DNA from 4 places in the Paenibacillus sp. J31R109 genome. Region 2 is predicted to be linked to each of the others. Evidence: riboswitches for the same ligand, from Rfam matches in the RefSeq annotation. Region 2 holds a riboswitch; each other region holds the start of a gene.
The links. Region 2 has a riboswitch for cyclic di-AMP ahead of AC58QT_RS23630 (stalk domain-containing protein). Riboswitches for the same ligand answer to the same signal wherever they lie in the genome.

Region 1 (4,856 bases), on a different contig from region 2:
AATCACATTTTTCATAACAAAGAGACGCCTGCATTTATTTGAACTTATCTTCATTTGGCTCCTTACGGTTTTTATGAATGATGCCTACTTTATGATAGTCTCACTTAATTATTCTTACATCGTTCCTTCACTACACTATGGGGATATCTTCTTACGTCTTGTCTACCAACAGATCTTCACTCCTATGATTGTGATTTGGGCTATGGAGCGATGGGTGACGAAGCATGGATTGTTGTACAAGTTAGGAACGGTTATCTTTTATTCACTCGTTCTTATGTTGTTGAAGATATGGTTACATCGGTTGGAGATTATTCAATACTCAGATATGTGGAAATTAGAGTGGTCCTATTTGGAAAGCCTCTTATTGCTTATTGCAACTGGAATAGGACTGCTCATTTTTCGTGCGATTATGCGGAAGGATGGCATACCTTATGAGTCATCTTGACGTTTTGTTTCAACGAAATACCATTTTCACAATGATTTGCCTCGTGCTCGGTTATGGTTTTGTGTGGCTATTGCCGAGAATGATGCCTAGATCCATTAGCCTTCTCATGATGCTTTTTAGCATTGAATCTGCAACAGGATTAGATACGGTCATCGGGGTAAAACCATTTGATTTCTATAACGCGAATATTTTTCCCTATTTTGACTTAGCAGATCTTTTAACATGGAGCCTTTATCCGGTTTTTGGCTATCTATTTGCCTACTACTACAACAAGTTCCGTATCAAAGGGCTTCTGATTCCGCTCTACATCCTCGTATCATCCTTGATTGGAACAGCGTTTGAAGCCTTAAATGTGTATTTCGATGTGTTCCAGTATAATCATTGGAAACTGAGCTACTCTTTCTGCATTTACCTTGTTGTACAGACCTTGACTGTTCTCTTATTTACGAGACTGAAAAAGCATTGGATTGAACAGAAAAGTCAATCGATAAGGAGAATGTATCGAAATTGAGTTCGCGACACGCACAATCACCCCGTAGGCAGCAAGCCTTATTAAGTCAAGATGGATTAAGTAGTCTGAGATGGCAGGATCCCAGGATCATTGCCTGGTGGTCTGCCTCTTTTCCAGGATTCGGACATTTCTTGCTTCATCAGTTTATTCGAGGATTTCTGCTATCTGCATGGGAAGTTGCCATCAATACGCTTGCTCGAATTAATGAAGCTATTTACTATTCGTTCAGTGGACAATTCGAGTTGGCTGCTCAAGTCATCGAACCAAGATGGGCATTTGCGTATGCGATCGTATATCTGTTTGCAATATGGGATAGTTATATCAAGGCGATAGATGCGAACAAACAGTATCACCTAGCGAGATTGGAAGGAGCACGGATCACTTCAAATTTGATGAAGCCGTGGACGATTTCGAATATAAGTATCAAAAGACCTGGTGCAGCGCTATTCAGTTCTTTTATTTTCCCAGGGCTTGGACAGCTTTATAACAACCGATTAGCCTTAGGCTTCTACGGTGTCATGTGGTGGTTTATTTATATGACAATGTCACGATCACATGAAGCTTTGCTTTATTTAATATTAGGCAGGGTATCGCAATCGACATCGCTTTTAGACCCCCATTGGCTTTTGTTTATGCCATCCGTCATCTGCGGCGCCATGTATGATGCTTATATGACGGCTGTTGAGCATAATCGCTTATTCCGAATAGAACAGAAGCAATTTCTGACAGAGTCGTATCCTCATTTCTCATTACACCTGTTTGAAAAGGAGAATGACCCACATGTTGATCATTAGTACATTTGAGCATTCGATCGAGGTGGAGGAAGCGCTAGCAGTTCTGGAGAAGTTGGGGCTATCTCGTCAAGAAATGATGACCGTGATGATGGACAATTACCGTGAGACCTCTGATCGTAATTACAATTCGAATCCAAATAAAAAAACATTAGCTTTTGAGGTTGGCATGGCAACATCGACGGGTGCAACGGTTTTGGGGATAAGCTTCGGCTTCATTCTGTACTGGGGACCGATTATTTGGGGCGTTATTTCCGCTATTTGCGGGTTTCTATTAGGTTTTATTATAACAAGAGTGATTCAAACCAAGGTGCTAAAACATACCATTCGAAAGAAAGAACGCCTACCCGAGCTTGCAATAATCATTCAATGCCATGAGGGACGACTTCAAGAGGTACAGCATGTATTGTGGGAATATCAGGCTTTGTCAGTGGGCAAGATTTATAGTTAATTATGGCAGAAATAATAGAGCGGAAACTTTTTGTGTGCTGAAATGGAAAAATTTGAGTCATGTTTTAAGGATAATCACATGATACAATCGGTTAGATCCATTTTGGATCCAAAACTTAGAAGGCCGAAGCTTTTTTGAAGCACGGGGGAACCAATCTTTGGGGTGAAGCCGCCAACGTGCGGCCGGGTGATTACTCTTTGATCCGAATCCGACAGCTAACCTCGCAGGCCGCAAAAAGGAGAGGTTTTTGCATGAAAAGTTATAAAAAGTTTGTCATTACTGGTGCACTAGGTTTGAGTGTCCTTATGGGGGCGAACGCAGCAGGGGCTGCAACGGCAACACATACGGTGTCCGGTAACGATACCATGTGGTTAATATCTAAGCAATATGGCGTTAGTCTAACTGAACTTATTAAAGCCAATCCTCAGGTTGCTAATCCCAATGTCATTTGGTCGGGGATGAAGCTCAACATCCCAGGAAAGACGAGTACGAATGTTGCGGCCAAACCAGCTGTCACACCTGCACCTGCGCAAACTACGTTCGCTAGTCAAGTTGTTAACTTAGTTAACCAAGAGCGGACTAAAGCTGGACTGAAGCCATTAACCAGTAACACCGCACTTACCGCGATGGCGTTGGATAAAGCGAAAGACATGTACAACAAAGGATACTTCGATCATAACTCGCCAACCTACGGTTCTCCTTTTGATATGATGAGCTCCTATGGCATTAGCTATTCCTATGCAGGTGAAAACATTGCAAAAGGTCAGCAAACACCTCAAGCCGTTATGACAGCATGGATGAACAGCGCTGGTCACCGTCAAAATATATTAAGCCCCAACTTCACGCAAATTGGCGTTGCCTATTATAATGGTGAGTGGGTACAGGAATTCATAAGTAACTAATAAGTGAGGCAGCCTTCCTTTGGGGGGCTGTTTTTTCGTATGAAGTTTTGCTTGGAAAAGGAGATAAGTGATGCGTGTCGAATTGGGAACCGACGAGAACCGAGCAAGGAAATTCGAAGGAAACATGAGGAGAACATCATGATAAAAATAGTTACAGAAATCGAGATTGAAGCACCAATTGACATTTGTTTTGATATGGCAAGCAATATAGATATCCATACACAAACCGTTTGGCCTCATACCAAGGAAAGAGCGATCGCCGGAACAACTAGGGGTCTGATAAGCGGAGGGGAAACGGTCACTTTCGAGGCACGGCATTTCTTCATACGGCAAAAGCATACGTCGCTCATCTCCAATTACGTTCGTCCTTATCACTTTGTTGATGAAATGCTGAAAGGTACTTTCAAAAGCATGCGGCATGAACATGAGTTTATTGATTTGGGAGATAGAACTTTAATGAAAGATACATTATGTTTTGAAGCTCCATTAGGGTGGATAGGATGGGTCGTTGAGCGAGTAGTTTTGAAAAATTATATGAAGCGATTCTTGATGTATCGGAATCAACAATTGAAGATTCTAGTTGAGAAATCGTAGTGAAAAGGAGCGCGCGGCGATATGGGGAGTGTAATCACACGTTTAATTCATAAGGATGAGTTAAGTGAACTGTTAACCTTGTATAAGCATTTGCATAAGCAAGATCCTGAACTTGTTTGGGACAATAATCTAGAAGCACTTTGGGATGAAATCATGAATGACACCTATATGAAAATTATTGTTGTGACACGTGATGACGTGATCGTTTCCTCTGTCGTTTTGACAATAATTAAAAATTTAACTAGAAATGCAAGACCGTATGCACTTATTGAAAACGTAGTCACACATGAACAACATAGAAACAAGGGATTTGCAAGAAAGGCAATGGATAAGGCAATAGGAATAGCTACGGAATTTAACTGTTATAAGGTTATGCTCATGACGGGGTCGAAGAGAGATGAAGTACTTCGTTTTTATGAAAAGTGTGGATTTTCCCAAGGGAAAAAGACAGGATTCATTCGCGAGTTGGAGTGAAGCCGGATTGCTGGAATGGATAGTTTTCAGCATGTGTAAGGAGGGAAGGAAGTCCAATGAAATTTTATATTGCATCAAGTTTCAGGAATATCAAAAATGTCAGAGAAGTCGCAGACAAATTGAAGTCACGAGGATTTAGGCAAACTTATGACTGGACTATGCATGCTGCCACGACTACTCTCCAAGAACTCGCGGAAATCGGTCAAAGTGAGATGAGGGCTGTATTGGAAGCAGACGTATTCATTATCATGTTGCCAGCGGGGAAGAGGAGTCATGTTGAAATGGGACTTGCTTTAGGAGCCAAGAAGACAATTATATTGTATTCTCCTACGTCTGAGCTAAATGATATCGAAAAAACGAGTACTTTTTATCAGTTGCCAGAAGTGCATAGAATCATGGGAAGTATAGAGAATTTGGTTTCTCACTTAAAAGGGGAACCGCCGACTTATCCGCTCGAGTAAGTCGAAATATTCGACTTACAGGAGCGAAAACATCGCATTGGAGAGCTGTAAGTCGAAATATTCGAGTTACAGGCTCGCAAACAGCGAATCGGAGAGCTGTAAGTCGAAATATTCGACTTACAGGCTCGGAAGCATTGAAGCGAAGAGCTGCAAGTCGAAATATTCGACTTACAGGCTCGGAAGCTGCTGCGAATCTGAGAAGAGTAAGTCGTACCTCGACTTAAACG
Region 2 (4,856 bases):
GGAATTTGAACCGGATGAGAAGCTGTTAACTTTTGATGAAATAACAGAAATTGTTCGCGTATTAGCAGGACTTGGTGTTCGTAAATTACGATTAACCGGTGGAGAGCCTCTTGTACGTAAAAATCTGGAGCAGCTGATTGGAAGGCTGTCTCAGATTCCCGGTATTGAAGATATTGCATTGACTACGAATGGGATTTATTTTGCGTCACGTGCTGAGAAGCTGCGAGCAGCAGGGTTAACCCGTGTAAATATTAGCTTAGATTCATTAAGAGCAGATCGTTTCTCTTTGATCACCCGAGGTGGGGATATTCGTCGTGTGCTAGCCTCGATCGAAGAAGCGTATCGTGTAGGTATTACACCAATTAAACTGAATGTGGTACTGATGAAAGGCATTAATGACGACGAAATTGCTGATTTCTTGCAAATGACGATTGATCGCCCGATTCAGGTGCGATTTATTGAATATATGCCAATAGGACATCAAGACGATGATTGGAAAAGTCGCTATTTATCTCTTACGACGGTTCTGGACCGCTGTAAGGAAATGGGCTGGGAAGCAACGGCCTCTACTGCGGTTTATGGCAATGGCCCTGCACAGAATTATCGCATTGAAGGCGCGTTAGGTTCATTCGGCCTGATTCACCCGATTAGTGATCACTTCTGTGAAACCTGCAATCGTCTGCGATTGACGGCTGATGGCAATATCAAGCCGTGCTTATATTGGTCGGATGAATTTAACGTACGCAAATATATTGGGGATGATGCAGCGGTGGAGGACCTGTTCTTCCGTGCGCTGGATATAAAACCACAAAATCATGAGATGGCTCAGGCTTTGATGAACGAAGAACAGTCGCATACACCAACTAATCGCCGGATGTCACAGATCGGCGGATAGCGTAACGGGGTACAGGGGGCATGGAATCAAGTGAACAGTGAAATGAAGCTAAGGTTTGGCAGGAAAGTAATCTCTGTTGAGGAAGCGCGAGCCGAACTATATGCATACGTTATACCCACTGAGACGGAGACGGTCTCACTGCCCAAGTCCTTTGGCAGACGGTTGGCAAACGATATTTATGCCGACCATGCTGTTCCACATTTTCGCCGATCCGGTGTGGATGGTTATGCGGTTCGCTCCGAGGATATTACAACGGCGACGCAAGACTCACCGGCTGTCTTACAAGTTATTGAGCGGATTCCAAGCGGAACCATGCCCCAGCTTACGCTTCGAGAGGGAACGGCTGCACGTATCATGACGGGAGCGCCTGTGCCAGATGGTGCAGACGCGGTTGTCATGCTAGAGATGACTGACTCCTTGCAGGATGCATCTGTGGCATCTAGAGATGTCAAAGTAAGGATTAAGAAAAATGTGCAAGCAGGAAGCAACATTACGCCAATCGCTGGTGAGGTTGCACGTGGGGAGTTCGTGATTGCAGGTGGCGCACAGATTGGCCCAGGAGATGCTGCGATTCTGGCGACCTTCGGTTATTCTGAAGTTGTGGTGTACCGAAAGCCTAAGGTAGCGATATTCTCGACAGGTTCAGAACTGTTACAAGTCGAACAGGAGATGCAGCCAGGGAAAATACGTAACAGCAACAGCTACATGTTGGCTGCGCAAGTAGAGGCAGCGGGCGGATCAGCATGGATCATGCCAGCGCTTACGGATGATCCGGAAGAGGTGGAAGCCGCGCTTGCGGCGGTGCTGCCTGATGTTGATCTTATTTTGACTTCTGGTGGGGTCTCTGTAGGCGACTTCGACGTCCTCGTGGAGCTATTCGGTCGATTCGATGGTAAGCTATTGTTCAATAAGGTGGCGATGCGGCCAGGGACGCCAACAAGTGCGGCCTTATGGAAGGGCAAGTTACTGATCGCATTGTCTGGTAATCCAGGAGCATCCTTCGTAGGCTTCGAGCTATTTGCAAAGCCAATTATTAAGAAAATGTTAGGGAGTCAGTGCCCTGAGGCAAAAGCGTCTACTGCGTTTCTGGACGTGACTTATGATAAACCTTCTGCTTATCCCCGTTATATTCGGGGAACGTCACGTGTCGAGTCAGGAACCATCTGGGTGCGACCTGCGGGCATTGATAAGTCAAGTATCATGGTGTCGATCAAAGATGCAGATTGTTTGATTTGGTTGCCTCCTGGAGGACAAGGGTATCAGCGTGGTGATGGTGTGAGGATTTATACAACAAATTAACGTATGAACTTATATATTTATTGATAAATGAAAAAAAGCCCGCCGCTGAAGCTTCTAGGATAGAAGTTTCAGATGGCTGGGCTTTTTTGCAATCTAACGAATTAACGGAAGATAGTCCTAGTAGAATGTAGCAAGAATGATAACCAACAGTACATAAAGAACAAGAATTACACCTACGGAATTTCCGTATCCTGGCGTTCCACCAACTACAGCTGACATAGTATCCCCTCCGGTTTTGAATGCATATGGGTTAAACACTATATAACATATGTAGGGCGAATACCTGTTGATTGGACGAATGCCCTTATTACATCGGAACATTCACCTACCAAAAAGAGCTGCCCTTGTGTGATTCTCAAGGGGCAGCTCTTCCAAGCAATTAATTAGGAATTTGGTACACTTTAATTTTCTGAATGCCGAAGCTTTGCAAAGATTTTCGCGAGCCAGGGATAAAGATGTCCATTCGTTTTCCTTTAATGGCGCCACCGGTATCGGTTGCATAGACGTACATGCCGCCTTGCGGAAGACCATTAAACGAATAACCTTCAATATAAAGTTTGGTACCAAGTGGAATAACAGATGGATCAACAGCAACTGTGCCGACTGCAAGTGGATTACCCATGTAATCAAATGCGCCGTACCCACCGTTTTCAGAAGGATCTGATGAATAAGCTGTAGACTCAAAAACTTGATAATCCGGTGCATGTTGCCCGCCATCTTTACTCAGAATAGCTAGTTTACTGCTAGCATCCCAATGGACAGGTACACCTGTAGCTGTGGAAAGGAAACGAAGCGGTACATAAACCCGTCCATTTTGATACTGGGAAGGGCCATCCAATTCGACAGTTTCCTGATCAATGCTGGCTTCTTTTTGACCTGAAACCAAGGTAATCGTATGTTTGTCGTTATTTAGTGTTACTTCAATCTGATTTCCATCTTTTTTCCAATTCACTGTATAACCAAGCTTCTCGGTTACGAACCGGAGCGGGACTTGGGTAATTTCGTTGCCATCCAGAAATGGCTGCGCATCAGGGAAATGGATGAGGTCATCGTTGACTTGCACTTTCACTTCCATTGCAGCTGCTTGAGCTGAAAATGGGGAAAGAAAGCCTCCTGCCAGAACTGTTAGTGAAACAGCCAGGCTAGTTAACCCTTTGGTAAGCTTATTCAATTGGTAATCCTCCTTCATGAGCCTTCGAGGTTAGTTGACGGGTTCGGGAAGAAGGTTCTCCCTAGTCTGCTCCAAGCCGAAGCAAATATTCACCCCAAGTATTTCGTCCCCCGTACCAGTGCCTTTATTTACGCACTAGACTCGGCTTCAAATATTTTATCATCATCGATAGGCCTGAACAACGACCAAAATATGGTTGTACCGCTCTCATACTAGACTTAGGTCTAGGTTCAAAAACGGTCAATAGTCGGTTTTAGAACATCATTTATTAAGCTACGATAGGAGTATGATGAAGGATGAGGGGCGATTTGGATATGAATGATAAGAAACAGGAAATTGATCCTACTAATATATTTGACCGTATCGGCAAAATGGCTGAAACCGTCTGGCAAGAGACGATTGGCAAAACGAATCCAAGTACTGCGTATGCGGGGAACCATACGATCGTTCAATTAGAGGAGCGCTATGAAGATGCGCTTCAGGCGACGATTGCCTTGCGCAGCAACATTGCTCGCGCAGAAGAAATGGCGCAGCTCCGCGCCGAGCAGGCGGAGCTTGCCATGCGTGCCGGAGAAGAGGACCTCGCGCGGCTAGCTTTGCAAGAGAAGCTGCGCGAGGAAGCCGCAGCTGAGCACTACCGCGCGCAGTACGCGAGCAGCCAGGACTTGTGCCTGGCGCTCGCAGAGGAACTGCGCGGGCTGCGTGCGGGGCACGCAGCCGAGGATGTGCAGCCGCGCAGCGGGCTGCACAGCAAAGAAGCTCGCGACACATGGCGCGAGCTGGAGGTCGCCGGCCGCGAGCTGGGCCGGGAAGCGCTGCAGGGGCTCCGCGTGGCGGGCCGCCTGTCGAAGGAAACGCTGAAGGAAGCCGGGGGCAACCTTCAGCATGAACTGCGCGCGCTGCGTACCAAGCTGCAGCACGATTGGCAGCAGGAGCAGCGCGCTCGCGATGAGCGAGATCCGCATAACCGAAAATAGCGTTGGCGCTCGCTCTCGCAACTCGAAAAATTCGAGTTAGGGCAGAAGAAAGAGGCCACTTAGGCTCTGCAACTCGAAAAATTCGAGTTAGGGCAACAGTAAAGAGGCCACTTAGGCACTGCAACTCGAAAAATTCGAGTTAGGGCAGAAGAAAGAGGCCACGTGGGCATGACCTCCATGAAAGGCAAAGCCTTGCCCTATAAGGATTTGCATCTTGGAGGTCGTCCATTCTTATGGTATGCTAAGAATCGTATGAACGAAGACATGAAGCAGCAGCCAGAGGAGGTGCATCGATGGGAGAAGAAATGAAAAATAACCGCAGCCGAAATACAGCGCTTGTGCTGATTGCAGTCGGTGTTTTTTTGCTTCTAGATCATACCGTAGGCTTTTTTCCCATTGTGGCCGTAATCCTTATTTTGCTGGGCATTCACCGTGTTCGTTCACGCAAAGAGCGCAAGGGTTATGTGCTGATGGGGATTGGTGCCGTCATTTTATTTGGTGACCATCTCACAAT
Region 3 (4,856 bases), on a different contig from region 2:
ACACGATTCGACACCAGCATGGCTAGGAGTGCTCCTGGGAAAAGCAATAGTCCTGAGGTAAGCGGAGCTAAACCGAATACACGAGCGAGCATCTGTGGCGCAAGGAACAGGAAGCCGAAGCTAATCATGTAGGAAAAAACGCCGATCGCGCTAAGCGCCATATAAGGTCTGTCGCTGAATAGCGCGGGCAGAACGAATGGCTGCGACGCCATACGAATGCGCAGAGCGAATAGGGCAATCGCGAGTATACCTACTAAGAGGGCAACGATGCTCTTGGACGTTAAGAAGAGCAATAGCCCAGTCGTTCCAACGCCAAGGAGCAGCGCACCGATGAAATCGAACGAGCCGCTTTCTGCTTTTTCTTTTGGGAGCAAGATTAAAAATATAGGGATAAGCAGAAGCGTAATCCCGGTAATCACGAACAGGAAGTGCCAGCCCAAATACTGAACGATAGAACCGCCTGCGACGGGGCCGAGCCCTAAGCCGAGTGAGGCCGCGGATAAGATGAGCGACATCGCTCTGCCTCTGCGAGACAAGGGGATGTAACGGGTGACGAGAACGATGCCCAGCGATGGGATCGCGCCTGCGCCAGATGCTTGAATCAGCCTTGTAAGCAGCAACAATCCGAAGCTGTTCGTGAACAGTCCTAAGACGGAAGCGCCGCCTAGTGAAAGCAGAGCAATGACATAGAGTTTGCGAATCGGCACGAAGTCGGACAAGCGGCTGTAGGTAATCGATGCAATGGCGAAAATGATGGAATATCCCGTGACAATCCACGATGCTGTCGAGGGGCTGAGCTCGAATTGCACTGAGATTTTGGGAAGTGCCAGGTTGAACATCATCGTATTCATGATCACCAGTACAATGGTAAAACAGAGCAACCACGATACCGGCGTTTCTCGTAAACGACCTGGCATCTCAGGTTGCGCATGCGTTGTTCCTTGTGCTGAAGAGTTTGCGTTGTCTGACATGGTACACCATCCGATCTGAACTATAATTTTATTTGTGACAGTTTAGCATGAGGGTTAGGGTGTGTCAATGAATTTAAGTATATGACCATTGTAATGTTGTATATTTATCCAAATAATCGTATTACTATACAAAAAAGATGAGTGGGGAATATAATGGGACACCTTATCATAGTTTTTCCAGTTATTCACGACTCATTCCGGGCACCTAAGAGGTGTCCTTCCCCGAAATTCCTCCTTTTGAAGGGACGATGGAATGAATGGAACAACCTCTGAAGGATACAAGCCACTTCTTTTCATCAAATACCCCGATTACGTACGATAATGGAAGAAAATCAAAGAATCATGTAATTGTAAGCGAATTATTGCGTTATACAAGAGGTGGGAGGGGGCTTTTTACGTTTTTTCCATCCTTTACTATGTGAGTAGAAGAGAGTAGTATTCAACACGTACCAGAACAGTTGAATATTTCGCTTAATTTTCTGTTAAGAAAAGCGGGGGAACCAAAAGTATCATGGGGTGAGTAGAGGTACGAATACCAAGTACCTTTTAGGGCAGATTTCTCGCGGCCCGAACCCGGCAGCTAACCTCGTAAGCGATCGTGAGAAAGGAGAACATGTGTTTAAAACACAAGGTCATTCCTTGTGTTTTTTTGCGTCCATTTTTCAAGTGTGGTGCGTGATATTCGTTTTATTGGAGGAACAATCGCGAAATGACAAGTGAATCATTGAAAAAAATTGTGTTTGGTAAGCCGCTAAAGTCGAGTGAGATTGAGTCGGAGAAAATGCCTGTCTGGAAAGGACTTCCCATCCTGTCTTCCGATGCCTTATCTTCCGTATCATACGGGACAGAGCAAATTCTGTTAGAGCTTGCAACAGTTGGTGTAGCTGCATTTGCCTTCTCCTTGCCGATTGCGATTTCCATCATTGCTTTAATACTTCTGCTAGTGTTGAGCTACAGACAAGTGATTGAAGCTTATCCTATGGGTGGCGGCGCCTATATGGTTACGAAAGAGAATTTAGGGATGGTATGGGGTCGACTTACAGGAGTCTCCTTGCTGATTGACTATACCCTGACCGTTGCTGTGTCGATCTCGGCTGGCGTCCAGGCGATTACGTCTGCATTCCCATCTGCCGTACCGTACATTGTTCCGCTTACCATCCTGCTGGTTTGGATCATGGTGTGGCTAAATTTGCGAGGTACTTCTGAGTCAGGCACGGTATTCGCCATACCTACTTATTTTTTCATCCTATGTATCCTGTTGTTAGTTGGAAAAGGTATTTTCGATTTGCTCACGGGTTCGCTGAACACACACGCTATCGAATTCGTACCCAGCGCAGCAACGAGCTCATTGACTTTATTCGTTATTCTTAAGGCGTTCTCTTCTGGTTGCTCTGCAGTCACAGGGATCGAAGCGATTTCGGATGCGGTGCCCCATTTCAGAACACCTTCCGTCAAAAATGCCCAACGCACACTGCTCTCCTTAGGTGGCCTGTTGGCGATCGTCTTCGGTGGTGTAACGCTGATTGCTTTAGGGTATGGGATTGCACCTGACCCGAATGGTCATACATCGGTCCTATCGATGGTGACGGAGCAAGCTTTTGGCCGTGGCACGATGTATTATGCGACTCAAATCGCAACGATGCTCATTCTAGTGCTTGCAGCGAATACGAGCTTTAATGGCTTCCCGATCTTGGCGTCGATCATGGCTCAGGACAAAAACTTCCCGCGCATGTTCTCTTTCCGTGGGGATCGTCTTTCCTATCATTATGGCATCATTACGCTGGGCGTATTGGCGAGTCTGCTTCTGATTGGTTTCAAAGGTAAAACCGATGCACTTATTCCGCTTTATGCAATTGGCGTATTTTTATCCTTTACCTTGGCTCAAAGCGGTTTGGTTCGCAAATGGCTGAGAGAGCGCGTCTCCGGTTGGATTGGCAAATTAATTATTAATGGTCTAGGCGGCATTGTGTCTCTGGCAGTTCTTGTTATTTTCTGTATCACCAAATTCAGCGAAGGCGCTTGGATCGTTATCGTTGTGACGCCGATCTTACTATGGCTCATTACGAAGATCAGTCACCATTATGATGATGTAGCCAAGCAACTGCGTATTGATATCACACAGGACCGTGTGTGTACCAAAGAGCCCGTCATTATCGTACCTGTGGCTGGGATTCACAAAGCGGTTGAGCAATCTCTGAACTATGCCAAATCGCTTTCTCCTAATGTTATTGCGTTCTATGTGTCCTTCTCGGATGAGGATGAAGAATCGATGCAGGAGAAGTGGCAGATCTGGGATCCAGGCGTTCGACTCGTTGTGTTCAAATCACGATATAGAACGATCCTGAAACCGCTGGCCGAATTCATTGATCGCATCGACACGCATGTGTCTGAGAAGCAGTCTATCATGGTTATTCTTCCGCAATTCATGCCGAAGAAATGGTGGCATCGTCTGCTCCATAATCAGTCTGCGGCGCGGATTCGTTCGAAGCTTCAAGCCGATAAGGATATCGTTGTTGCAACAGTACCGTATCATTTACATCAATAGAGGTGTACAATAATAGGGAGAACTTGTAGGCGAGGTGACCTTATTATGGTGAAAAAGAAAGCAAAAATGACGCCAGCTGCGGCTAGCGTGCAAGATAAACCTGCAACGCTGAAAGATCTGCTGCGTCCGGAAATACTAGAAGGACTCAAAGCCCAGGCTGACGCGATGAAAGCGGAAGAGCAAGCGAAGAAGGACGCTGAGAGAGCCAAGGTAGAGGCGGCACGCAAGGCGGAAGAGAAGCGTCTTGAGAACGATTTTGCCTATCAGCTGGAGAAAAGTAAATTAGACTGGCGGAAACATAAATGAGGGGGCGCACGATGTGCCTCCTTTTCTTTATGAGTGCCATGTTAGCGCTTGCAGGTTGTCAGGTGGAGCGGCATGCTGTGGAAGTGGAAACGGCGGTTGCTTCGACATCGGTACCGGCACCGGCACCGGCACTATCGCTAACAGCCGAACCAACGGCAAACACAACATTAACAACACCTGTGAGTAGTCCTATCGCGTCAACTGTCCCAACGACCTCATCCCATCCTTCATCCGATAGTCCAACGGTTAAAACGGTAGATACTGAAGCTGTCCCAGCTTTCGCGTCGGTAGAACAAACCGTGCTTGCCCGTTATGCCTCAGCGAGCCCAACGAAGTGGGGAGAGCGTGTCCCTGGTGTCCGAACACGCTTACAAACGAAGGACAAAGTGATTGCCCTTACCTTTGATGCCTGCGGTGGGAAGGATGGCAGTGGCTACGATGAGAAGCTGATCCAGTATCTGATTCAGGAGCAGATTCCAGCTACGTTATTCATCAATGCCAGATGGATCGCTGCGAATCCGTCTACCTTTCAATCTTTAGCCGCGAATCCCTTGTTTGAGATTGAAAATCATGGCACCGAGCACCGCCCTTTATCCGTAACAGGCAAGCCAGCATACGGTATTGCGGGTACGAAGAACGTCAAAGAAGTCATTCATGAAATGAATGATAATGCGGATCAAATCGAGAAGCTGACGGGGAAAAGGCCCCTATTTTTCCGTTCAGGCACCGCATTTTACGATGAAATTGCGGTATCTGTTGCCCATGATTTGGGATTTGCGATAGCAGGTTACTCTGTGCTTGGTGATGCGGGAGCGACGTATAACACGGAGCAAGTGTACAACGCGATTTCAAAGGCCACGAGCGGGTCCATCGTTCTCGCACACATGAATCATCCCGAGAAGGATACAGCGGAGGGTATCATCAAAGCAATTCCGGTGCTGCGACAAGCGGGCTTCCATTTCGTGCAACTTGCTTCTATGGAACTTAACGATTAGGAAGACAAAGCTGTTGTAATAAATAGTTTACAAGAAAGC
Region 4 (4,856 bases), on a different contig from region 2:
TTTGATGCAGCGATTCCATTCGTTCCCGAATGCCAGGTTTAATCGTATCCTTCAAGTAAATAAGCCCAAGAATATGATTATCCTTGCTCACAGCTAGAGGCGTCCCGCCTTCTCTGGCAATAAAATCGCTTTGCTCCTTTATCTCCTCAGGGATAAATCCACCCCTTACTGTGATATAACTGCAGATGGCACTAACTGCCCCTTTTCGGAAAAAGCAGCCATTCAGGTTTAACCCGCTCATTCGCTCTTCTGCTGTAAAAGCAATGACTTCGCCCTTATAAGCTCTGAGCTTACTTGTCATGTGATGTTGCTTAGCGAGCTCCACGATGGACCGTCCTTCCTGGGTGTCATCAAACAACGAAGTAAGAACCGCAGCTTCCATGAGCTCCTCGGAGGATACACCTGCTGCGGGATAGAATGCTGCTGCCATTCGGTTACCGAAGGTGATCGTACCTGTTTTATCTAGAATAACAGTATGAATATCACCAGCTGCCTCAACAGCCTTCCCTGATTTCGCCAAAATGTTAATCCGCGTGACACGGTCAATCCCTGAAATGCCTATGGCGGATAGAAGTCCCCCAATGGTCGTAGGAATCAAGCACACGAGTAGTACAATTAACGTTGACACTTCCAATTGTACGCCGACAAATTTGGCTAATGGATACAACGTTACGACGACAATTAAGAAGATGAGAGTTAGTACCGTAAGTAGGGTCGTCAGTGCGATTTCATTCGGTGATTTCTGCCGTCTCGCTCCTTCCACCATTTGAACCATCCGATCCAAAAAGGAATGCCCGGGGTCAACGGTAATTTCCACCTGAATCCAATCGCTGGTCACGAGGGTACCACCAATTACTGAATTCTTATCACTGTTCGCTTCTTTAATAACGAAAGCCGATTCACCATTAACGGAAGATTCATCAATGGCTGCAATGCCTTCCACAATCATGCCATCACCCGGAATCAAATCACCCATTTCAACCAATACACGGTCACCTTTGCGTAATTCGTTTCCGGCAACGACCTTTATGCTGCCATCTTTCGATAGCAGCTTGGCCTTTAATTCCTTTCTGGTTTTAATTAAGCTGTCCGCGTGTGCCTTCCCTCTTCCTTCAGCCAACGCTTCAGCCAAATTCGCAAATAAAATCGTAATTAATAAAATAATAAATACAGTGAGGTTATATCTGATCTGTGTCTCGGTATGAAAATAATGCGGAAACAGCAGCAATAAACCAATAACAAAAGTGGCCGTTTCCAACACGAAAAGCACGGGATTTCTGATCATTAATCTTGGATTTAATTTCAGTACACTATCATATATGGCTCTAATGACCACTTTTGAATGAAAAGATTGCTGCCATCTTTGATTCATGAAAACCACCCTAGAAAGAGATATACGCCCCAGAATGCTCAAATAAATAATTGCGATCACTTAGAAAACTCAAATCTTCTTTCTGATATGCGCGAGATGCATGTTCAAGCTTTTTGGACAGATCACTTAGTGCTGATTTGATTAAATGTGTGCGTACTTCTCCCCATGCCTCTTGTCTCTGATGAGCGTACTGTATGCCATCTGTCAGGTTCAGTCCTTTGAGTTTCTGAAAAACAGTTGCCCATTGTACAAAATCTCCCTTTAGATTGCCACATGGAATTACGAATTGCCCTAAACCGCATGTTCCAAGATTCGTTGAAATCGTCAGTAAACCGCAATGACAGTCATCACCATGTTCGGGCTGCAGCTTATCGGATAATTCACAATCGAATTGAAAACATTCAATACGGGTAATTCTACATGCTTGCGTACATTCATCGGATTCTCTTACTAGAGTCAGGGGTTCGGGATACATAATAGATTCACTCTCCTCAAATTGTGAACAACAAAAAGAAGCCAAAGAGCAGAGAAACTCTACTCTCGGGCTTCAAAGTCGCATAAGCGCGCTAAGGAAGACTCGAAAAGAAGGTAGTTCTCTCCCAATTCGCTTACGAGGTTAGCTGTCGGATTCGGGCTTGGAAGTGCCCTACTTTGGCAAGCTATGCCTGCTTTAGATTCACCCCGAGAAACCGATTCTATCTCCGATCGGCTTCGGTTGGTTCCCCCGTTTTCCTTGCGGAAACTCAGCGTTTTGCTTCACATCTGTTGTTGTTGAATCGAATGTTACGCCGATTGCTCATAAATGTAAAATGCGTTGGAGACACTTATTTCGCAATCTGTGGCATTCAGCGCTTATGAAAGCGCGTCCAATTAGAAATCATTTGCATTATCGATAGAAATGCTTCGGTTTTCTTTCGTTTTTGCCTACTTTCACAATAATTAGGCTAGTGGCAAACCGACTTTGATAAAGTCGCCAGGTTTGTTTTTATTCAATTTTTATACGTTTGCTAGCCATTCTTTACCCCATTTTTACCCGGTTCAACGTTACAATTATGACATATTCGCTTACAACCGACTTTGAGATTAAGTCAAAAGGAGAAATGTCATGACTTCCTCCCCCCATTATTATTTAGGGATAGCCCCTCATTTGTTAAATCCAATTGATTTGCATTACGAATGGTTTGGTGTCTTATGGCTTGAAGAAGAAAATCATTTTCCCATTATTGTTGGTTACTGGTTTTCTAAAGAAAGGTCCGAAATTACACAAGATGCCACCCTGTCAGGATTCTCAACATGGACCGAAATATCCGATCATCAACTGATTATGAGAATGTACCAATCTATTAGAAACAAGCAGAAAAAACAAGATTGGGAGCATCGCACTCGCTTATCCCTTCGCACTATTTTCAATTCACCTTGGAATGAGGTTTCTCCAGGGTTATATATCATTAAATCCCGTGACACCTACCCCCTTCATGTTTCAGCCATTCTGAAGAAGAAATTCTTTGTTTGGTTAGAACATGCAGCCGTTTGTGAAACCAAGGAAGAGCTTCAAGTGTTTATGCAGCGCGTGCGTGAAGAGCATCAGATGGAAATCTCAATGAAAAACACAAAGCCGAAGTTCCTCTAAGGGAGGAATTTCGGCTTTGTGTTCTATTTCTTTAAGTGATATGGCACCATAGTTAAACAAGATATCGTTCCGCAGGTACCAGAACGCCACCCCGTTCATGATCAATACCTTGATAACTAGTTGGCAAATTCGGATCTCCACCCACGTATTCGGGAAACTTCGGATAAGGGAAAACAGGTCTCTGAAAGCTGATCCCATTCGGAGCAAAACTATCCTTGAACGCCGTTGCGATTAATTTCTCTGGTGCGTTTCCATGTTCCACCCAAGCAACGAGTGCGTTTAACATATCATGTTCGCTATCTAGCTGATCACTTTGGGCACCGCCAAGACCAATATCGTTCAACCCCGGACCGCCTCCACAGTGTCCCATTCCCGGGACAAGAAAAAACCGAAAAAAATCTTGCGTTTGAGCTAATCCACCCTGAGCTTCCATAACCCGTTCGTAATAGTGAAGCGCATCTTGATACGGAACAAGTGGGTCTGACAACCCTGTGTACATCACTATTTTCCCGCCTAGTGCTTTCATCGCACTTAAATCAGGATTATTTGCATTTAGAAGCGGAGCCAATCTTTCATTTAATACATCCAAGTCGTGGTCAAAATCAAATGTCCTATAATCAAATTCTGCACCGAACACCCAACGAAACATATAAAGCAGCGATGAGGGCAAGCGCTCGGGATCTTGTTGAAGATCTAGCCCCCCTGAGCAATTCTCGCTCCCATAGGGAAATGGCGTATAGATCTGTTCTCCGGTTCGCGGATTAGTTGGACCCGCATAGATCTTCTTCAGTGCCAACACTTGGGCATTCGTAAGCCCCTTGTCGTTAGCTAGATTGCTGCGATTTGAAATCGTGTCAGGATCGAAACCGCATTTCCTTGGATCGGTCAAAAAGTTATCTGCAGGAGCACCGCCATCTTTTCCCTGCCATTGCTCGATCACCGCATTTGTTATTGCATCTATGGTTTCTTTTAAGAAAAATTCACCATCAAGCACCTGATTCACGGCTTTATAATTCCACAGGAATCCAGCGTGCAGGTGCGTGCGATTGTTAGCTGGAGCTCCAGCAAGGATGCCGTTATAATCGTCCGGATACCGCTGTGCTTCCATCAATGCTTGTTGACCGCCAGTCGAACAGCCTACGAAGTAAGCGTAACTAGCTGGTCTTCTGTAGTACATGGCGATGATTTCCTTCGCGACAACTGTCATCTCATGTGTTGCACGATAGCCGAAATCCGCCCAACGTTCTGGTTGACCAATGGCTGCATCGACATGAGGGGAAGTGCCTAAGTCTGTGTTAGCCGTTGCATACCCTCGCCGTAATCCGAAAGCAAGGCGAGCATAAGCGATGGCGCCAGCACTCCCTCCATTGCCCGTGCCGAGGAATTTGCCGTTCCATGTCTCTTGAGGCAGCCAAACCTCTACGTGGATATTCGATATGGGAGTTGGCTTCAGTTGCATAGCAACACGGCAAAATGCAGGAAGATCAGATATAATTCCACCGTCCGGAAGTGTAAAATTCCCTTCAGGCACCATTTCAACACATGTAATCGTACACCCTTCGATGTTGGCATCTTTGAACATAGCTTCCATCATAGATACAACCTCCTTTACTCCTAAAGATTCGAGCTACTGTGCGGTATAACCTCCATCAATCACAATGGCTTGACCGGTTATTCCCTTTGCATGCTCTCCAGCAAGAAACAAGGCATATTCCGCGATTTCGTTCATCTCTAGTAGACGGCGTTGCGGAACCAGCGGTAGGATGACCTTCTCTAAAGCTAACTGAGGCGAAGTGTTATGTAGAGCGGCTACATCATGTAATTGCTCCCTTACCAAGGCCGTATCTACGTAAC

Region 1: another riboswitch for cyclic di-AMP. It lies ahead of AC58QT_RS05860 (CAP domain-containing protein); the one in region 2 lies ahead of AC58QT_RS23630 (stalk domain-containing protein).
Region 3: another riboswitch for cyclic di-AMP. It lies ahead of AC58QT_RS25060 (APC family permease); the one in region 2 lies ahead of AC58QT_RS23630 (stalk domain-containing protein).
Region 4: another riboswitch for cyclic di-AMP. It lies ahead of AC58QT_RS10385 (hypothetical protein); the one in region 2 lies ahead of AC58QT_RS23630 (stalk domain-containing protein).

The regions. Positions count from the first base shown of each region.
Region 1 covers NZ_JCAUAR010000002.1:59,165-64,020, reverse strand. The annotation lists gene AC58QT_RS05880 (hypothetical protein) at 92-445, shown strand; gene AC58QT_RS05875 (hypothetical protein) at 432-956, shown strand; gene AC58QT_RS05870 (hypothetical protein) at 953-1,750, shown strand; gene AC58QT_RS05865 (hypothetical protein) at 1,737-2,198, shown strand; cyclic di-AMP (ydaO/yuaA leader) riboswitch at 2,310-2,443, shown strand; gene AC58QT_RS05860 (CAP domain-containing protein) at 2,450-3,100, shown strand; gene AC58QT_RS05855 (SRPBCC family protein) at 3,239-3,694, shown strand; gene AC58QT_RS05850 (GNAT family N-acetyltransferase) at 3,716-4,168, shown strand; gene AC58QT_RS05845 (group-specific protein) at 4,225-4,629, shown strand; gene AC58QT_RS05840 (sugar phosphate isomerase/epimerase family protein) at 4,798-4,856, opposite strand, start outside.
Region 2 covers NZ_JCAUAR010000010.1:231,438-236,293, reverse strand. The annotation lists gene moaA (GTP 3',8-cyclase MoaA) at 1-895, shown strand, start outside; gene AC58QT_RS23640 (molybdopterin molybdotransferase MoeA) at 926-2,194, shown strand; gene AC58QT_RS23635 (sporulation protein YjcZ) at 2,312-2,413, opposite strand; gene AC58QT_RS23630 (stalk domain-containing protein) at 2,574-3,365, opposite strand; cyclic di-AMP (ydaO/yuaA leader) riboswitch at 3,370-3,522, opposite strand; gene AC58QT_RS23625 (PspA/IM30 family protein) at 3,680-4,342, shown strand; gene AC58QT_RS23620 (hypothetical protein) at 4,511-4,651, shown strand; gene liaF (cell wall-active antibiotics response protein LiaF) at 4,636-4,856, shown strand, end outside.
Region 3 covers NZ_JCAUAR010000012.1:78,040-82,895, reverse strand. The annotation lists gene AC58QT_RS25065 (MFS transporter) at 1-971, opposite strand, end outside; cyclic di-AMP (ydaO/yuaA leader) riboswitch at 1,430-1,581, shown strand; gene AC58QT_RS25060 (APC family permease) at 1,681-3,516, shown strand; gene AC58QT_RS25055 (YqkE family protein) at 3,562-3,822, shown strand; partial or broken gene AC58QT_RS25050 (polysaccharide deacetylase family protein) at 3,819-4,589, shown strand; gene AC58QT_RS25045 (hypothetical protein) at 4,671-4,790, opposite strand.
Region 4 covers NZ_JCAUAR010000003.1:31,652-36,507, forward strand. The annotation lists gene kdpB (potassium-transporting ATPase subunit KdpB) at 1-1,372, opposite strand, end outside; gene AC58QT_RS10385 (hypothetical protein) at 1,383-1,847, opposite strand; cyclic di-AMP (ydaO/yuaA leader) riboswitch at 1,962-2,131, opposite strand; gene AC58QT_RS10390 (hypothetical protein) at 2,520-3,002, shown strand; gene AC58QT_RS10395 (tannase/feruloyl esterase family alpha/beta hydrolase) at 3,055-4,596, opposite strand; gene AC58QT_RS10400 (3-hydroxybutyrate dehydrogenase) at 4,630-4,856, opposite strand, start outside.